3 regions of the Arthrobacter sp. NPDC055585 genome follow, and region 1 is predicted to be linked to each of the others. Evidence: riboswitches for the same ligand, from Rfam matches in the RefSeq annotation. Region 1 holds a riboswitch; each other region holds the start of a gene.
What was found. A riboswitch is a leader RNA that binds a small molecule or an ion and turns the genes downstream of it on or off. The one in region 1 is predicted to bind S-adenosylmethionine.
Positions count from the first base shown of each region.

Region 1 (5,734 bases):
ATCTACCAGGCCGGTGCGTCGCCGCGCGGCATCGCTTTCGCGGCAGAGAACGCTGAAGCAGTCTTCGTCGGAGCGTCCACGGTGGAGAAGCTCAAGGCGACCGTCACGAAGATCCGCGACGCCGCCGAAGCAGCAGGACGGGACCGGCACTCGATCCGGATCTACACGCTGCTGACCATCATCACCGCCGCCACTACCGAGGAAGCCGAAGCCAAGCACCTGGATTACCAGAGCTACATCAGCGACGAAGGCGCGCTGGCGCTGATGTCCGGCTGGATGGGCGTGGACCTCTCCACCTACAACCTCGATGAGCCGCTCGGCTCGGTGAAGTCCAACGCCATCCAGTCCGCTGCGGCGAACTTCCAGAAAGTGAAGGACGACGGCGAGCCCTGGACGGTGCGCGACATCGCCGAGAGCGCCGGGATCGGCGGGCTGGGCCCGCGGCTGGTGGGCTCCGGCGAGGAGGTTGCCGAGGAACTGATCCGCTGGGTGGAGGAGACCGACGTCGACGGCTTTAACCTCGCGTATGCCGTCACACCGGGCACCTTCGAAGACGTGGTGGAGTTCGTGGTTCCGGAGCTGCAGAAGCGCGGCGCGTACCCCACGGAGTACGCCCCCGGCACTCTGCGGAACAAGCTCTTCGGTGCCGGAGACAAGCTTCCCGCAGAGCACCGCGGTGCACGGTACCGGCTGGCACCGGCAGTAAAGGGATAGAGGCCCCTCGGCTATCCTCGATCCATGACTGCCGACGGACCGTCCAATACCATTCAGCTCACCGTCAGTTCCAAGCGTGCCCGGGCACACGGCGAACTGGTGGTCCAGGCACCGATGGCTGCCCTCCCGCCCGCCGTGGAGCGTGCCCTGGCCGGACTTCCGCGCATGACACTCACCGCCATCTGGCGGGAACGGGCGGAAATCGTGGCCGGTGGGAACTGGAAGTCCTTCGGCGCCGTCATTGTCCTGTCCTTCGAACCAATCGATGCCCGCACCACACGCGTGAGCGCAGCCAGCACCCCGAACGTCCCCACCACGCTGTTCGACTACGGCCAGGGCAAGGCCGACGTCACCGAGGTGCTGCGGGCCGTCGCCGCGGAACTCTAAGGCAGCTCCGGGACGGCATGCTTATTGACCCCCGGGGGCGGCCCTTCTACCTTGGAGGGACGGCCCGTCATCTTCGGCTCCCACCCTCCCGCCAAGGAGACCCCCATGGATCCAGCAGCCAGTGCCTCAGGACGTGTGCTTTCCGCTGACGGAACGCCGATTGCATGGCAGCGGCAGGGCGAGGGACCGCCCCTGGTGGTGGTGGACCCGATCATGATGGACCGGACTACGTCCTCCATGGCCGGGGTTGCCGAATTGCTGGCGGAGGGGCACACCGTCTATACATACGACCGCCGGGGCAAGGGCGAGAGCGGAGACGGGGAGGAATACACCCCCGAATCCGAAGTGGACGATCTGCTGGCCGTCGTGGAAACCGCCGGCGGAACGGCAGACCTCCTAGGAACTTCTTCCGGCGCCGTGCTCGCACTGCGGGCGGCGTCGGAGTCAGCTGTTATCTCCAGCGTCATCGCCGTGGAACCGCCGCTCACCGAGGGCGGCGACGGAGAGCCGGATATCCGCCCGGAGCTGGAAGAGCTGCTGTCCACAGGTGACCGCGCCGGAGCCATCCGGCTTTTCCAAGAATCCATCGGAGTGCCGGAAGAGATAATCGATGCCTCCGATCCGGCGCCGTTCGAGCAGGCGGCGCACACCATCTCCTATGACCTGACCCTGCTGCTGGAAACCGATGTGCAGAGTCTGACCGGAATCCGTGTGCCTGTGCTGGTGCTGGCCAGTTCCGGAAGCGATGACCGGCTGCGCGAATGGGCCCGCCAGACAGCCGAGCTGCTGCCCGAGGGCTCCTTTCAGCTGCTGGAGGGCAGCTGGCATGGGCTGGAGGACGCCACCCTCGCCGCCGCCGTGGACGCCTTCCTGGAATAGTGCCGCAGCCCGCCGTGTTCCCCTGGCGTAGGGTGGGAGCCCGGCAGACATCCCAGGAGGCACAGCATGGCGCACCGCAATGACCCGGAAGTCATCACCAGGCTGCTCACGGACAAGGGCCGGTGGGCGGTAGTCGGCTTGTCGAACAACCCGGCCCGCCCCGCTGTGGGTGTTTCCCGGTTTGTGCAGGATTCCCTGGGCATGGAAATTATCCCCGTCAATCTTTCCGGCGAGGCAGTGCAGGGCAATAAGGGCTATACCCGGCTCTCGGAGATACCCGGCCCGGTGGACGTGGTGGACTGCTTCGTGAACTCCGCCAAAGTGGGGAACATCGTGGACCAGGCCATCGAAATTGGTGCCAAGGCCGTCTGGCTGCAGCTGGGTGTGGTGGATGAAGGGGCAGCGCAGCGTGCCGCAGCCGCTGGCCTCGACGTCGTTATGGACACCTGCCCGGTGATCGAAGCCGGGAGGTTTGGACTCTAAAAGGCCAGGGAGGCCGGAATGAGCACTGTACTGGTGGTGGGCGCGACCGGCGGAATTGGCCGGCTGGTTGTCCAGGAGGCCGTCCGGAAGGGGTATACCGTCCGTGCGCTGGCCCGCAGTCCGCTCAAGGCAGCTCAAGTACTGCCGCCGGAGGCCGAAGTGGTGGAAGGTGACGTCACCCGGCCCGCGACCCTCGCCAAAGCGGTCGACGGCGTGGATGCCATTATCTTCACGCACGGCGCCAACGGCGGAGAAGACCCGCAGGCGGTGGATTACGACGGCGTGCGGAACGTCCTGCTGGCACTGCACGGACGCCGTGTCCGGGTGGTGCTGATGACGGCCATCGGCCTGACCAACAGGACGGCCTTCGGCACCCTGGTGGACTGGAAACGGCGGTCCGAACGCCTGCTCCGCGCCAGCGGACTGCCGTACACCATCATCCGGCCCGGCTGGTTCGACTACAACGAGCCCGGCCAGGACCGGGAAGTAGCGCTGCAGGGAGACCGGCGGCGAACCGGCACCCCGGCTGACGGCGGCATCGCCCGCACCCAGATTGCGCAGGTACTGGTGCAGGCCCTTTCCTCGGATGAAGCCCTGGGCAAGACCCTTGAACTTATCGCCGGGGACGGAGAGCCGGTCACCGATTTCGAAGCCTTCTTCGAACCGCTGCAGGCTGACCCGCCGGGCACCCTGGACGGAGTGCAGGACGATCTGAACATGCCGTTGGAGGAAGAGCCGGAAAACATCCGGGAAGAACTGGCTGCGATCGGCAGCCGCTAGGGCCTAGCCTCGCTGATCAGCGGGGAGGGAGCGGTGTAGTTTCCAAGCTGCGAGCATCTGGTCCCTGGTGCCGCCGGGATGTGTAGCGTGCCAGTCCCGCGCGAAGCGGTTCAGCTCGAACTGCGGGCCGATCGGCCGGGCGGCAGCCGCTCGTGTGGCGTGCCAGTGATCCAATGCAGCAGCCAGTGTAGCCGTCCCGTCATTGGCGGCGAAGAACTCACGCATGGGCGCATCAAAGCGGAAACCCGGCCCGAGGGCGTTGACGAAGAACTCCCGCAGCACCTGGCTACAGGGGTGCCCGGCCGGAACCACCGTGTGGATAGTCAGCGGAGGAACAAGCCGCTGTTGGCAGCTTCGGGGCTTCGCAGCAGGGGCCGGAAGCGGCCCGCCTGCCAGGAACGCGGCAATCCGTTCGGCCAGCAGTTCCTTGGAACCTCCGGCCGGGATCTGCTGCGCGCGGGCAAACGCCTGCAGCTCCTCCTTCAGCCAGTACCAGCGGCGGAATTCGCCTGCACCGAGGGAGGAAGAGAGGGCAGGGCGTTCCGGAAGGGTCACGGTCCCATCTTCTCGGATCCGCCAGGTAATCGGTGCTCCCGCGCCGCGGACGGACCCTCCGTTTGAATTGGCACGGGACCGTGGCTGCATTCGTCCGGCACGGCGTAACAAAACGGATTGTGACGCAGTGCCGCGTTACGTACCGACGCATAGGGCCGCACAGGGAAATGTTCTGGCCCTCACGGGGTGCAGCCGGTTTAGATAGTGCCGTAACCATCCAGAGCGGCTGAGAGACCTGGCTCCGTGACGCCGCAGCAACCCCCTTCCGCGGGCTAACCCCGCCGAAGAAGGGTGCTACCGCCAGGACCGATGGAGAAGCACCTGCTCTAATCCGGTCCGCTGCACCCGTGCCTTGCTGCACGGGCGCAGACCGGGGACCGCTGCGTGCCCCTCTTCCCGGGTTTAGACCTCAGGAGGACAGCATGATCAGAATTGAAAACGTCTCCACCGTCTTTGGAGGCGGTGAATCCGCCTTTATGGCCGTGGACAGCGTCAGCCTCGAAATACCCAAGGGCAGCATCCAGGGCATCATCGGGTTCTCCGGCGCCGGGAAGTCCACCCTGCTGCGCAACATCAACCTGCTTGAACGGCCCACCTCCGGACGGGTCCTGGTGGACGGAACGGACCTGACCGGCCTGGCGGACGCAGAACTGCGCGCCGCGCGGCATGAGATCGGAATGATCTTCCAGCACTTCAACCTGCTGAACAACCGCACTGCTGCGCAGAACGTTGAACTCTCGCTGAAGTTCGCCGGCGTGAAGAGTGCTTCCGAACGCCGCACCCGCGCACTGGAGGCGCTCGCCGTCGTCGACCTCTCGGAGAAGGCCGGCACCTACCCGGCCAAACTCTCCGGCGGGCAGAAGCAGCGGGTGGCCATCGCCCGCGCCCTGGCCACCCGGCCCAAGGTGCTGCTGTGCGACGAGCCGACCTCCGCCGTCGACCCCCGGACCACCGCCTCGGTGCTGCAGTACCTCAGCGACGTCAACGCACGGTTCGGCATCACGATTGTGGTGGTCACCCATGAAATGAACGTCATCAAGGCCATCGCTGACAACGTGGCTGTCATGGAGGAAGGCCGGGTGGTTGAACAGTTCGCGCTCGCAGAGCTGAACCGGCCAGGCTTCACGCCGGCCACCGCCATTGGCCGGTACCTGATCTCGGATGAAATCACCCTGGATCGTGCGGACCGCCGGGAAGGAGCCCGCGTTGCTTGAGCGCATTGCCGAAGTCTGGCCGGAACTGCTTGCCGCCCTGGGCCAGACCGGCACCATGCTGCTGGTCGCCATTCCGCTGGCGGTGCTGATCGGCACCCCGCTGGGCGTCCTGCTCTACACTCTGGGACCGGACGGGCTGGGTCACAAACCCCGGCTGCACCGGGTACTGGACTCACTGGTGAACCTGGTGCGGTCCTTCCCCTTCCTGATCCTGCTGATCGCGATCATCCCGTTCACCCGGTTTGTGGTGGGAACCACCATCGGCACCGCAGCTGTGATCGTGCCGCTGACCATCAACGCGATTCCGTACTTCGCCCGGTTCGTGGAGCAGAACATCACCGCTCTGGGCGGGGGCGTGGTGGAAGCGGCCCGCTCCATGGGAGCTACCCGCGGGCAGATTGTGCGCGACGTCCTGCTGGTCGAGGCGCGTCCGGCGCTCATCAGTTCCGTCACCATCATGACCGTCAGCTTCATCTCCTACTCCGCGATGGCGGGACTGGTGGGCGGTGGCGGAATCGGCGACTTCGCCATCCGGTACGGCTACTACCGCTACGAAACCGGGCTGATGCTCACCGCGATTGTGCTGATGGTCCTGCTGGTGCAGGCCGTGCAGCTGGGCGGTTCCTGGCTCTCCCGCCGCGCTGACAAGCGCCTCTGACTTCTATCGAAAGCTTTGCCATGACTATTCCCAGTACCCGCTTTGTAGGTCCGCGTCCGCGCTT
Region 1 is NZ_JBSHIT010000005.1:259,454-265,187, forward strand. It holds gene ACWGQ2_RS11025 (LLM class flavin-dependent oxidoreductase) at 1-714, shown strand, start outside; gene ACWGQ2_RS11030 (hypothetical protein) at 739-1,101, shown strand; gene ACWGQ2_RS11035 (alpha/beta fold hydrolase) at 1,207-1,980, shown strand; gene ACWGQ2_RS11040 (CoA-binding protein) at 2,047-2,463, shown strand; gene ACWGQ2_RS11045 (SDR family oxidoreductase) at 2,482-3,243, shown strand; gene ACWGQ2_RS11050 (DUF6434 domain-containing protein) at 3,247-3,798, opposite strand; SAM riboswitch class I at 4,009-4,114, shown strand; gene ACWGQ2_RS11055 (methionine ABC transporter ATP-binding protein) at 4,221-5,012, shown strand; gene ACWGQ2_RS11060 (methionine ABC transporter permease) at 5,005-5,670, shown strand; gene ACWGQ2_RS11065 (LLM class flavin-dependent oxidoreductase) at 5,691-5,734, shown strand, end outside.

Region 2 (5,734 bases), on a different contig from region 1:
GAAGCGCTGACGGCCCGCCTGAGCGTGTCCACCGACTACGCCGATTTCGCCGGTTCCGGCCTAGTGGTCGAAGCGGTTCCGGAAGACTTCTCCCTCAAGGCCACCGCCCTGACAGCTGTGGAGGAACAGCTCGACGCCGATGCCTGGCTCGCGTCGAACACCTCCTCGCTGTCCGTTTCTGAGCTGGCAGAGAAGCTGCAGCGCCCCGAGCGGTTCTGCGGCCTGCACTTCTTCAACCCGGTTCCGGCTTCCACGCTGATCGAGGTTGTCCTGGGCAAGGAGACCTCAGAGGAGCTTGCGTCCGCCGCCCGGACCTGGGTGGCAGACCTCGGCAAGACACCCGTCGTCGTCAATGACGCCCCGGGCTTCGCCAGCTCCCGCCTGGGTGTGGCGATCGCCCTTGAGGCCATGCGCATGGTCGAAGAGGGAGTGGCCTCTGCCGAAGACATCGACGCCGCCATGGTCCTGGGTTACAAGCACCCCACCGGTCCGCTGAAGACCACGGACATTGTGGGACTGGACGTGCGCCTGGGCATCGCCGAGTACCTTGCCTCCACCCTCGGTCCGCGCTTTGAGCCGCCGCAGATCCTGCGGGACAAGGTGGCCCGCGGTGAACTCGGCCGTAAGTCCGGCAAGGGCTTCTTCGACTGGAGCTAGTTTCCGCAGACGGCAGCCCGCATGCTCCCGGCCCCAAGGCCCGGCTCATGCGGGCTGCTGCGTTAGGAGCCGCTTGGTGTCCCGCCTTGCCGGACCTCCCCAACCGAGGGTTCCGCTGAAATCTTTGGGGAGATAAAGCGCTTATGGAGGTGCGGCCCGCATCTTTTGGGGACATAACGCTGTTTAGGGATGCTGAAAGCAGCATTACCTCCCCGAACGATTTCCGGGGGCGGGGTCTGAGGGACTTTATCTCCCCGAAAATTGACGAGGGCTGATCTTCCAACCGGTCTGCCGCTCAGTACCGGTTGGCACAGTGACTTGCGGGCATCGGCTGCCGGGGCGGACCGGAGCTTGCCGCCCCGGTTGTCCGCGTCCTGTGTCGCAGTAATGCCCCTCAGCAAGGGGCTGCAGCGTCCTGTGTCGCAACAACGTCGCTATGGAGCGTTCACAGCGGCGTTACCGCGGCACAGGATTCGCAGGAGCAGTCCTAAACGACGTTATTGCAGCACAGGATGATCTGACACGGCACCGCGGGTGGACTGCCGCGGTGGGGTCTCAGGCAGACCGCCGGAGACTGTCACCGGGCGGCATCAATACCTGCAAGCCAGCCCGGCGCCCTGCCCCCGTTCGGCGGTGACAGGGCAGCGGCGTCGATATTCGCCGTCTGCAGCAGCCAGGACACCAGCGAGTTCGAGTTCCACATGTCGCCGTCGGCCATTTTGGCGCCCCACACCAGGCGGGGAACCTGGGGAACGCGCGCAAGCAGGGCGTCGGCGTCGGACGCGGCCAGATTGAACACCACCGGCGCTTCCGGAGCGTACGCGAGGTCGGGGATGATCCCGTCGCGCCAGCACCGCACCTCATACCGGAAGAGCCCGAAGCGTCCCAGCAGCCGGAGGCCGACCGGGCCCGTGGCCACCACCCCGGGGCCGCCGGCGCCCCGGCCCCAGGCCGGCGCCATTTCGACGGCGTAGCGACCGTCCGGGGCCAGGATTTCCAAGGCGGAGTGGAACAGCGGCCGGGGGCGCCGCCGCTCCCGCAGGGAACGCCAAAGCTCCCACCACCGGCTGGTGTGGATCACCACGTGCCCGCCGGCGCCCACCGGCAGCCACCACAGCCGGATCTCGGTTGCCTCCACCGATACCTCCTCTGCTGACGCGGCTGCCGGCATGCAGCCGGGACTAAGCCCTGGCGACTGGCTGCTGCAGTTCAGTCACCCAATCTGCCTGATCCTCGGACTCGGACCGCAGGTACACCTCACGGCACGGGCCTGAGAGCGTGAATCCCCGGGCGATGATCTCGGCGTGCACCGCCTGCCAGCTTTCGCCGATGTGCTCCATCGAGCCCAGGTGAACTCCGCACACGGCAACTGGAACAGCGGGCAGCAGGGCTTCCTCGGCGCCGTCAGGAATGGGACCGGAGCTCGCAAAGCCTGCAATGATCCGCATACCGTCCTCTCCCATGTCGTACTGCGCCACCGGAACCCCGGCCGGCGTGCCGGAGGGGGCCAGCAGTGCTGCGACACTGTCGAAGAGCGGCCCGACGACGCCGGGAACCTCGGGCTGCTCGGCCACTACGGCGCTGCATGCGGCGAGCCGCATGGCAGGGAGGGGCTTTTCAATGATTTCGATCTGGGCCATGGCATTTTCCTTTTCAATGAGGTGGAGCCTGCGCTCGACGTCGATGAGCCGTGCCGCCGCTACCCGCGCCTCTTCCGCGACCTCCGCCTTCCGCAGACGAAGCAGGCCGGCGATCCGGCCTGAGTCCATCCCGGAAGCGAGCATCGCCGAAATATCGTCCAGGCCGAAGCCAAGGGAACGCAGGGCCACGATCCGGTGCAGCCGTTGAAGCTGCGACGGATCGTAGGAACGGTAACCGCTGAACTCATCCACGTGGGCGGGCACAAGCAGCCCGGCGGTGTCCCAGTGCCGCAGCATGCGGTGGGTAACCTGGCCGATCTGCGCGAACGCTCCAATGGATAACATGCTCCAGTTCTCCTGCCTTCCACAGTGTCAGAGTCAAGTATCGCTGGCGGAGGCCCTCCAGCGCGCCGGGGCACGGCTCCGCCTAGGCTGGAAGCATGAGGAATCCGGGGAAGCGCAGCGTGGACTGGGACGGCGCCGCTAACGCGAGGGACCTGGGCGGAATACCCGCGGTCAACGGGTACATCCAGCCCGGGCGGATCTACCGGATGGGCCGCTCCGAATGGCTCACGGCCCGCGGCTGGCAGCAGGCGCATGACGCCGGCGTCCGCACCGTCATCGACCTGCGCAACGCGGCGGAGATCGGCCGGCGTGATACCGACCCCGTGCTGACGCCGTCGGCAGTAGACGGCATCCGGTTCGTGAACCTTCCGACCCAGGAACCCGATGACCCGGACTTCACCGCGCTGACCGGCCCGTACATGAGCTCACCGCGCTTCTATCCGGAGAACCTGCGCCGCTGGCCGGAGAAGTTCGCGGCAATCGCCGCCGCCGTCGCGGATGCCCCGCCCGGCGGCGTCGTGCTCCACTGTTCTGCCGGACGCGACCGCACCGGGCTGGTGACGGCGCTGCTGCTCGGCGTGGCCGGTGTGCAGCCGACGGACATCGCCGCCGACTACCGAACCGCCCTGACCGGCATCAACGACTGGCACCGGACCCAGCAGCAGCCGCGGGAACGACCGCTGGACGACGCCGAACTGGCCGCCCGCGCCGATGCAGCGGAGGGGGAACTGCTGGGTTTCCTGCAGGATTTCGACGCCGCGGCCTATTTGCGCCGGGCTGGAATAGGGGAGGAAACGCTCGCCCGGCTCCGGTCCCGGCTGCTCGACCCCGAACCGAGATGACAGAAACTGCTCGATACAGGCTTCATCCGTGCAGTTTCTGCCATCTCGATGGGACGGGGAGCTACGCCGAGCCCTGATCCTGCATAGTCACGTCACGCCGGGGTTCCCGGCCGCGGCAGGGAACCACCCTGTCATTTGTGGCCAAGTAGAAAAAAGAGCTCCGGTTCCGGCCCTCGTAGGCGCCCGGGACCATCAGCGAGGAGTACCGCTGGCACCACTGGGGCTGGCCAGGGCTGGCCGCCAGCGCCTCTGCGACTAGCGGAACGTCGTGGTGCCACATCAGCTGCTGCTCGCCGTCGAGGACCAGGTAGATCAGGTCGAGTTCGGGGTCGGCGTGGACCTCGACGTCGATCCAGTCGTCGAACCTGAGCAGGCGGCCACCATGGATCCAGTGGATCTTGTGGCCGGGGTAGAAAGCGGTGCAGCGCGGGTCACTGGAGGGAATCACAGCGTGTCCTTCGTGGGAGTGTCCTTGCCCGCTCCGGTTGGATGCGGGCCGCTTCGTCATCCGAACCACCCGCCGAACATTGGGGTTGGTGCATGGCCAGTCGGAGCTTTTCCACACCCGGGAAGGTGCGGAGGCCATGTCTCGTGAAGCAGTAGTTACGTTAGCAGGTGCCGGGGACACCGGTACATCCCTCGAGAGGCCAGTTACGGCTCTTTTCGGGCCTGAAAAGAGCCGTAACTGGCCTTTCGACGGGGGAGAGGGGTACGTGGCCAGGAAAACCGGCGCAGCTTCACCGGCGGCCGCGGCAGGGATGGCCGCCACCCGGGTGCAGGTCGACGTCGGCGGTGATGGCGGCCAGGTATCCCTCGCGGTAACCCGTGGCGTTCGGATGCAGGTTGGTCTGGGGATCGCCGAAGATGATCCACGGATCGGCCGACCCCACGCCATGCCCGGCAAACTCGTCCACCACGTCCACGTAGGTGGACCGCCGGTCCGGCAGCTGAGCGGCCAGTACGGCATTCAGCGCATCCGTGCCCGCGTTGAACAGTCCGGCTGCCTCCGCCGTCAGCAGGCCGGGAACGCCGGCGTCGTCGAAGAGGTGCGGATAGCCCACCAACACCAGCTCGGCCCGCGGAGCCAGGGCCCGCAGCTGTTCCAGCGACTGACGCACCTGCGGGGCCAGCGTCGTTTCGGCGTACGCCTGCGCCGCGGCCAGGGCGGGCCCGCAGGTGGCAGGAAGCGCCGCTCCGGCACAGGCCGCGACAACCTCCGTGAAACGGACGTCGTTGCCGCCGATGGTCAGGGTCACCAGATCGGTATTCCGGTCGATGCTGCCGGCGGCCTGCAGTGCTGCGATTTGCTCCGGCAGGTCCACCGGCCCGGCGGGAGCAGACGGCGGAGTGCTGGCAGCGGTAGCACCGCCGCAACTCACATTGGCATCCAGCTCAACCTTCCGGAGTGCATCCAACAGGGCCGGATACCCTTCTGCGGTCCGGCCGCAGGCATCCAGGAAAGCTCCGCCGCCGACGCCGGCCGCATACGAATCCCCGAGCGCCACGTAGTCGACAGTCCTCTTGTGCCCGCGGTCCCATCCTTTGTTGGGTCCATGGTGTCCGCGGTCCCGGTCTGCACCGGACCCGGCCGCGGTCCAGCCCGGCGGAGCCTCAGCAGCCGCACCGGCCGCAGGCAGCACCAGGGATCCTCCCGTGAGCAGGATTCCCGCGGACAGCAGTGCCGCTGCCCGCCCCCACTTGCGCAACCGGAACATGTCCTTGCCTTCCGCCGTCGTTGTCCGCAGTGCAGTGCTGCGTAACGGAACACGGTAACGGCCGGGCTTCGACGGCGGAACATGAACGCTGCCAGGCGCTGCCCGCAGGCGAAATGTTAGGACAGCTCAGGTCCGGGTGATGTGCCGCACGGCACTCTCATGTAGGCTGGATTCATTACCGACCGTCCGGTCAGTTATCGGCCTGCGCCGCAGCTGCGGCCAGCGGAACCGGCCCGGACTGGCAAACGAACGTCCAGTATCGAAAGGGTCCGTCAAAGATGACCTCAACCGCCATAGACGTGCAAGTCGTCCCCAGTTTCGTCCAGGACGAATGGTGGACCCCGGAGAACACCTCCGCCAGCTCCGCCGAAGTCCGCGATGCCTCCACCGGCGAACTGCTCGCCCTGGTCAGCACCGACGGACTGGACACGGCTGCCGCCGTCGAGCATGGCCGCACCGTGGGCCACCGCGGACTGGCCGGCCTCACCTTCCACCAGCGCGCGCTCAAGCTGAAGGAACTGGCCCAGTACCTCAA
Region 2 is NZ_JBSHIT010000002.1:370,158-375,891, reverse strand. It holds gene ACWGQ2_RS05570 (3-hydroxyacyl-CoA dehydrogenase family protein) at 1-657, shown strand, start outside; gene ACWGQ2_RS05565 (hypothetical protein) at 1,235-1,795, opposite strand; gene ACWGQ2_RS05560 (MerR family transcriptional regulator) at 1,839-2,642, opposite strand; gene ACWGQ2_RS05555 (tyrosine-protein phosphatase) at 2,738-3,484, shown strand; gene ACWGQ2_RS05550 (hypothetical protein) at 3,546-3,932, opposite strand; SAM riboswitch class IV at 3,948-4,081, opposite strand; gene ACWGQ2_RS05545 (SGNH/GDSL hydrolase family protein) at 4,222-5,199, opposite strand; gene paaZ (phenylacetic acid degradation bifunctional protein PaaZ) at 5,478-5,734, shown strand, end outside.
Region 2: it holds a riboswitch for S-adenosylmethionine, as region 1 does, so the genes downstream of both, ACWGQ2_RS05550 (hypothetical protein) here and ACWGQ2_RS11055 (methionine ABC transporter ATP-binding protein) in region 1, are expected to answer to the same signal.

Region 3 (5,734 bases), on a different contig from region 1:
TCCGGCTGGCCTGAGTCCGGTGCTGCGGCTTCCGCCGCGAGAGCACCAGGTAGGTCAGGAGCGCGGCGCCCCAGGCGAGGAACAGCGGATCCCACAGCCAGGCGTGGCCCTTCAGCCCGTCAAGATCGGCGTCCGGACCGGCGGGGATCCAGCCTGCCAGCACGGCTGACGCCGCTACTGTATTGACCGCGCCGTACAGGCACAGTGCCGCGCCTCCTACCCAGCTGAGCGCGCGGATGAGCCGGGGAAACGGAAACCTGCCGTGGGCTGCGGCCAGCGGAATAACCGCCGCAGCGGCCTTGAGCAGCGCGGCACCGCCGAGGACCGCGGCGGCCTGGGCCGGGGACTCCTGCCGGTTCTGCACGGCGAAGCGGCCTACCGTGGCCAGCAGCCAGTCCCCGCCCAAGGCCCAGTACGCGCTAAACGCCGCATGGACCAGGCCAAGGATGCAGGCTGCCCGGAGGAAGCCGGTGCCGCGCCGGGGCCAGGCGTCCGCTCTGCGCGGCGGTTCCTGCGGTGCACTGCGCATCCCCCCATGGTGCCGCGCAGTTCCTAGGCGAAGAAGTCCTGCCGCAGAACATCCTGGAGCTGGAGCACATCGGTGAGGAAACCGTCGTGTCCAATCGGGGCATTGATCAGGTGCACGCGGTTCTCGCCGGGCAGCGCTGCGGCCAGTTCATGCGACTGTTCGGGGAAGTACAGCCGGTCCGAGTCCACCGCTGCCACCAGGAACTGCGCCTGGGTGCCCGCGAGCGCCTCGGTCAGGCTGCCCCGGCCCCGGGTGACGTCGTGGCTCATCAGCGCCTCGGTGAGGACGACGTAGCTGTTGGCGTCGAACCGGCCGGCGAGTTTTTTGCCCTGGTGGTCCAGATAGCTCTCTACCTGGTACCGGCCGCGCTCAGCCGGCAGCGCTGCTCCCAGCGGGTCCTCCCCCGGCTGCGGTGTCCGGCCGAACCGGTACTGCAGTTCTGCCTCGGAGCGGTAGGTGATGTGCGCGATCCGGCGGGCCAGACCCAGCCCGGCCAGCGGGGCGCGTCCGTTGTAGTAGTCCCCGCCGTTGTAATCCGGATCCAGCCGGATGGCAGCGACCTGAGCCTGGGCGAAGGCGATCTGCTCGCCCGTACTTGCCGCCGTCGCCGCGATGACCGCGCACCGGGCCACCCGTTCGGGTTCAGTGACGGCCCACTCCAGTGCCCGGGCGCCGCCGAGGGAGCCGCCCAGCACGGTGTGCCAGCGGCGGATGCCCAGCTGGTCTGCCAGCCGGGCCTCGGCGTGCACGGAGTCCCGGATGGTGACAAACGGGAACCGGGATCCCCAGGGCAGCCCGTCCGGGTCCGCCGATGCCGGACCGGTGGAACCGTAGCAGCCGCCGACCATATTGATTGAGACAACAAAGAACCTGTTGGTGTCGATGGTCCGGCCCGGACCCACCAGGGGATCCCACCAGCCGGGTTCGTCCGTGCAGCCCTGGGCCACGTGGGTGCTGCCGGTCAGGGCGTGCGGAATGAGGACGGCGTTGGACGCGTCGTCGTTCAGCACACCCCACGTTTCGTAGCCCAGCACCACGTCCGGAAGGACGCCGCCGGTCTCCAGGGCCAGGTCACCGATCGAGGCATACTGCAGCACCCCGTCCAGTACTCGGACAGGGTGCTGCGGTGCAGGAGGATACGTTGTCACGCTGTGCTTCATGCTCCCTTGGCGGCGCGGAAACCGGCGTCGAGGTCCGCGATGATGTCATCGATGTGCTCCAGGCCCACGGACAGGCGGACCAGTCCCGGGCTGACGCCGGCCGCTGCCTGTGCTTCCGCACCGAGCTGGCTGTGCGTCGTCGACGCCGGATGGATCACCAGTGAGCGCACGTCGCCCACGTTCGCCACGTGGGAGTGCAGCTCCAGGCCGTCCACAAAGCGCTTGCCGGCCTCGACTCCGCCCTCGATTTCGAAGGACACGATCGCTCCGGTACCGCGTGGGCCGTACTTGCGTCCCCGTTCGTACCAGGGGCTCGACTCCAGCCCTGCATACGCAACGGAAATGACGTCGTCGTGCGCTTCCAGCCAGCGCGCCACGGCGACGGCGTTTTCAACGTGCCGCTCCACGCGCAGGCTCAGGGTCTCCAGTCCCTGGGCCAGGAGGAAGGCATTGAACGGGGAGAGCGCAGAGCCCAGGTCGCGGAGCAGCTGAACCCGCGCCTTGAGGATGTAGGCCAGGTTCGCGCCGAGGACGCCGTTGGCGCCCAGGTCGCGGGCGTAGACCAGCCCGTTGTAGCTCTCATCCGGGGTGTTGAAGCCCGGGAACTTCTCCGGGTCGGCGCCGAAGTCGAAGTTGCCCGAGTCCACGATCACGCCGGCAATCACGGTGCCGTGCCCGCCCAGGTACTTGGTGGCTGAATGCACCACAATGTCAGCGCCCCATTCGATGGGCCGGATCAGGTACGGCGTGGACAGGGTGTTGTCCACGATCAGCGGGATCCCGGCCTCATGGGCGACGGCGGAGATCCCCTCGATGTCCAGGACGTCCTGGCGGGGGTTGGACACCACTTCGCCGAAGAAGGCCTTGGTGTTGGGGCGGACTGCTTCCCGCCACTGGTCCAGGTTGTCCGGGTCCGCGACGAAGCTGACGTCGATTCCGAACTTCTTCAGCGTGTGCTTGAAGAGGTTGTAGGTTCCGCCGTAGAGGCTGGGGCTGGCCACAATGTGGTCCCCAGCCTGGGCGAGGTTGAGGATGGCGTAGGTCTCGGCGGCCTGGCCGGAGGCGAGTAGCAGGGCTCCAAGGCCGCCTTCCAGGGAGGCGATCCGGTTCTCGACGGCTTCCTGGGTGGGGTTGCCGATTCGGGTGTAGATCGGCTCCAGTTCGGCCAGCGCAAACCGGTTCGCTGCCGCTTCGGCGCTGGGGAAGACGAAGGACGAGGTTTGGTAGATGGGCAGGGCGCGGGCACCGGTTACGGCGTCGGGCTCCTGACCTGCATGGATCTGGCGGGTTTCGAAGGACCAGTTGGCAGACATTGTGCTCCCTTTATGACCAGGGGCCCCACAGGGTCGGGTCCGGGATACTCCGGAGCGACACGTGTGGCCCGCGCTTGCCGGTACGCCTGTTTGCGTACGGCCAGGTCTTCACCCGGGGCACCCCACCGCGGTTGGAGGGTTGCCGGCCAGCAAGCCGGGGCTATCTGCTGGCACTCATGACCTGTACCTATAGAACCAACGCTCCCGCTGTTGCGCAACCCATATGACGCAGCGTGAAAGTTGCTCATTACGCTCCTTAGGCTTGCCTTAGTCGAGACACAGGTCACAACGTGCCAAGATGTTCGCATGCGCCTGGATCACGTCTCTTACGCCTGCGAATCCGACGGCCTGCTGGCCACCACGGAACGCATTGCTGCTGCCCTGGGAACCGACTTCGTCAAGGGCGGAGTCCACCCCCGTTTTGGTACCCGCAACATGATCCTCCCGCTGGCCAACCACCAGTATGTTGAGGTTGTTGAAGTACTGAATCATCCCGCATCGGACAAGGCTCCCTTTGGGCAGGCCGTCCGTGCACGCTCCGAAGCCGGAGGCGGCTGGATGGGCTGGTGTGTTGCCGTTGAGGACCTGGCTCCCTTTGAAGAACGCCTTGGCCGCGCCTCCGTTCCCGGCAACCGCAAGTTCCCCGACGGGCAGGAACTCACCTGGCGTCAGATCGGCATCAACGGCCTGATCGCGGACCCGCAGGTTCCCTACATGCTGCGCTGGGATGAAGACAAGGCCGACCTCCACCCCTCGCGTGCCTTCGAAGGCACTGTCTCGCTGCAGTCGCTCACCATTGCCGGGTCTGCCGCACGGGTGACCGAGTGGCTGGGTATGCCGGTTGAGAGGCCCCTGGAGTCCGTGGACGTCACCTGGGTCTCCCCCAAGGGCACCCCCGGCATCATGTCCGTCACCTTTGCCACTGAGAAGGGTCTCGTCGAGATCTAGTTTCCGGATTCGCTCCGGTTTGGGAAATCGCTCCGGTACGCCGGGGACGATTTCTCCCAAGCCGGAGCTTTTCCACATATTGGGGTCCCTCCCCACGACCTAGCCGCTGCGTCTCCAACTATTGGGGCATGGAACCCGAGTTGATTTTCACTGCCGATGCCGATGCCTATGGGGCCGGCCGATACCTCCTTGCCGAAAGTTGCCGGAGGGGCAGCATCGTGCGGTTGCGCACCGGGGTCTATGTCGATGCTGAAACCTGGCACGGACTGGCGCCGTGGGAACGCGAACGCGTCCGGGTCCGCGCAGCAGTTGCCCAGGGTCAGGAACGCCGGATCCCTGTGCAGGAATCTGCAGCCGTCATGTGGGGAATGCCCCTTCTTCAACTTCCATCCGAGGTGCTCCTCCTGGCCGAAGCCCCCTCCCACGGCCGACGTCGTGCAGGGATCCGGTGGACGGTCAGGAACCTGCTTGAACCCCTCGACGCGGTCTCCGGCGTGAGCATGACGTCACGTACCCAGACCGCCCTGGACATAGCCGCGTACCTGGACTTCGAGGCAGCGGTTCCTGCTTTGGACAAGGTGCTGCGGAGCGCTCCGGCCCGTGGGCTGCCCTGCTACAGCAAAGAACATCTGCTGCGGCTGGCGGAAAACCTTCCGAACAAGAGCAGGCTGAACCGTGCCGTGCGCGTGATTGGCTTTGCCGATGCGCGTTCCGAGTCGGCCGGCGAATCCTACTCCCGGGCGGTCATGTTCAGGCAGGGATTCCCTGCGCCTGACCTGCAACATGAATTCGTTACTGCAGCAGGACGTTTCCGCGCCGACTTCTTCTGGCCGGAGCAGAGCCTGGTTGGAGAGTTCGACGGCGCCTTGAAGTACGGCCGGGGCAACCCCGCGGTTCCACCGCAATGGGACATCCTGATGAAGGAGAAACGCCGCGAGGATGCCATCCGGGCCACGGGCGTGGGCTTTGTCCGCTGGTCCTGGGCCGACATCTCGAGACCCGCATCGCATCCGGAGTCCCTGGTGCAGCGGCTCCTGCGGGCTGGCCTGCCGCTCCCGGGCCGGCCGCGTTCTCGCCGAAGCTGAGTTCGCTCCGCTTTGTGCAGATCGCTCCGCGGCGCGGCGGAGCGATTTCACAAAGTGGAGCGATCTTACAAAGCGGAGCGGTCCCCGCGGAAGGCACGGACAAGGTCAGCGTTCAGCGCGCGGACAGCCTCCGGATCAACCTTGAGCACCTTCCGATCGTAGGTGAGCAGGCCGTTGACCTCATCCTCGACGTCGGTGAGCTGGGTGTAGACGGTGGCGGCAAGGCCTTCCCGCAGCGCCGGCTCAATCTGGGTGCGGTGCAGCGAGGTGTACGCCCGCTCCAGCTCGGCCCGGGTGTGCAGGGTCTTGCCGTAGCCAAAGACCTTGCTGTTCCAGGTATACCCGTCCAGGGGAAGGCTGAAGCCGCCGTACTCGGAGAGCACGATCGCCCTCGGGTCGCGCTGCCAGCGCCGGCGGATCCGGAACGGCACCGCATAGACGTGCAGGCTCTTGGCATCACCGGCGCCCTGGTCGTGCCAGCCGCTGGCATGGTCGATGAGGCGCGTGGGGTCAAGCTTCCGGAGCTCGGGGGCGATGTCCGCAGCGTCGAACTGGCCCCAACCCTCGTTGAACGGCACCCAGAGCGCGATGCTGGGGACGCTGCGCAGCAGGTCGGCGGTTTCCCGCATCTCCCGCCGGAAGGCGTCCCGTCCGGCGGCGTCGCTGCGGCCGAATTTGGCGTACCGACGGTCGCTGCGG
Region 3 is NZ_JBSHIT010000001.1:26,011-31,744, forward strand. It holds gene ACWGQ2_RS00130 (DUF3995 domain-containing protein) at 1-529, opposite strand, end outside; gene metX (homoserine O-acetyltransferase MetX) at 553-1,689, opposite strand; gene ACWGQ2_RS00140 (bifunctional o-acetylhomoserine/o-acetylserine sulfhydrylase) at 1,686-3,002, opposite strand; SAM riboswitch class IV at 3,068-3,184, opposite strand; gene ACWGQ2_RS00145 (VOC family protein) at 3,309-3,950, shown strand; gene ACWGQ2_RS00150 (hypothetical protein) at 4,079-5,035, shown strand; gene ACWGQ2_RS00155 (glycoside hydrolase family 2 protein) at 5,101-5,734, opposite strand, start outside.
Region 3: it holds a riboswitch for S-adenosylmethionine, as region 1 does, so the genes downstream of both, ACWGQ2_RS00140 (bifunctional o-acetylhomoserine/o-acetylserine sulfhydrylase) here and ACWGQ2_RS11055 (methionine ABC transporter ATP-binding protein) in region 1, are expected to answer to the same signal.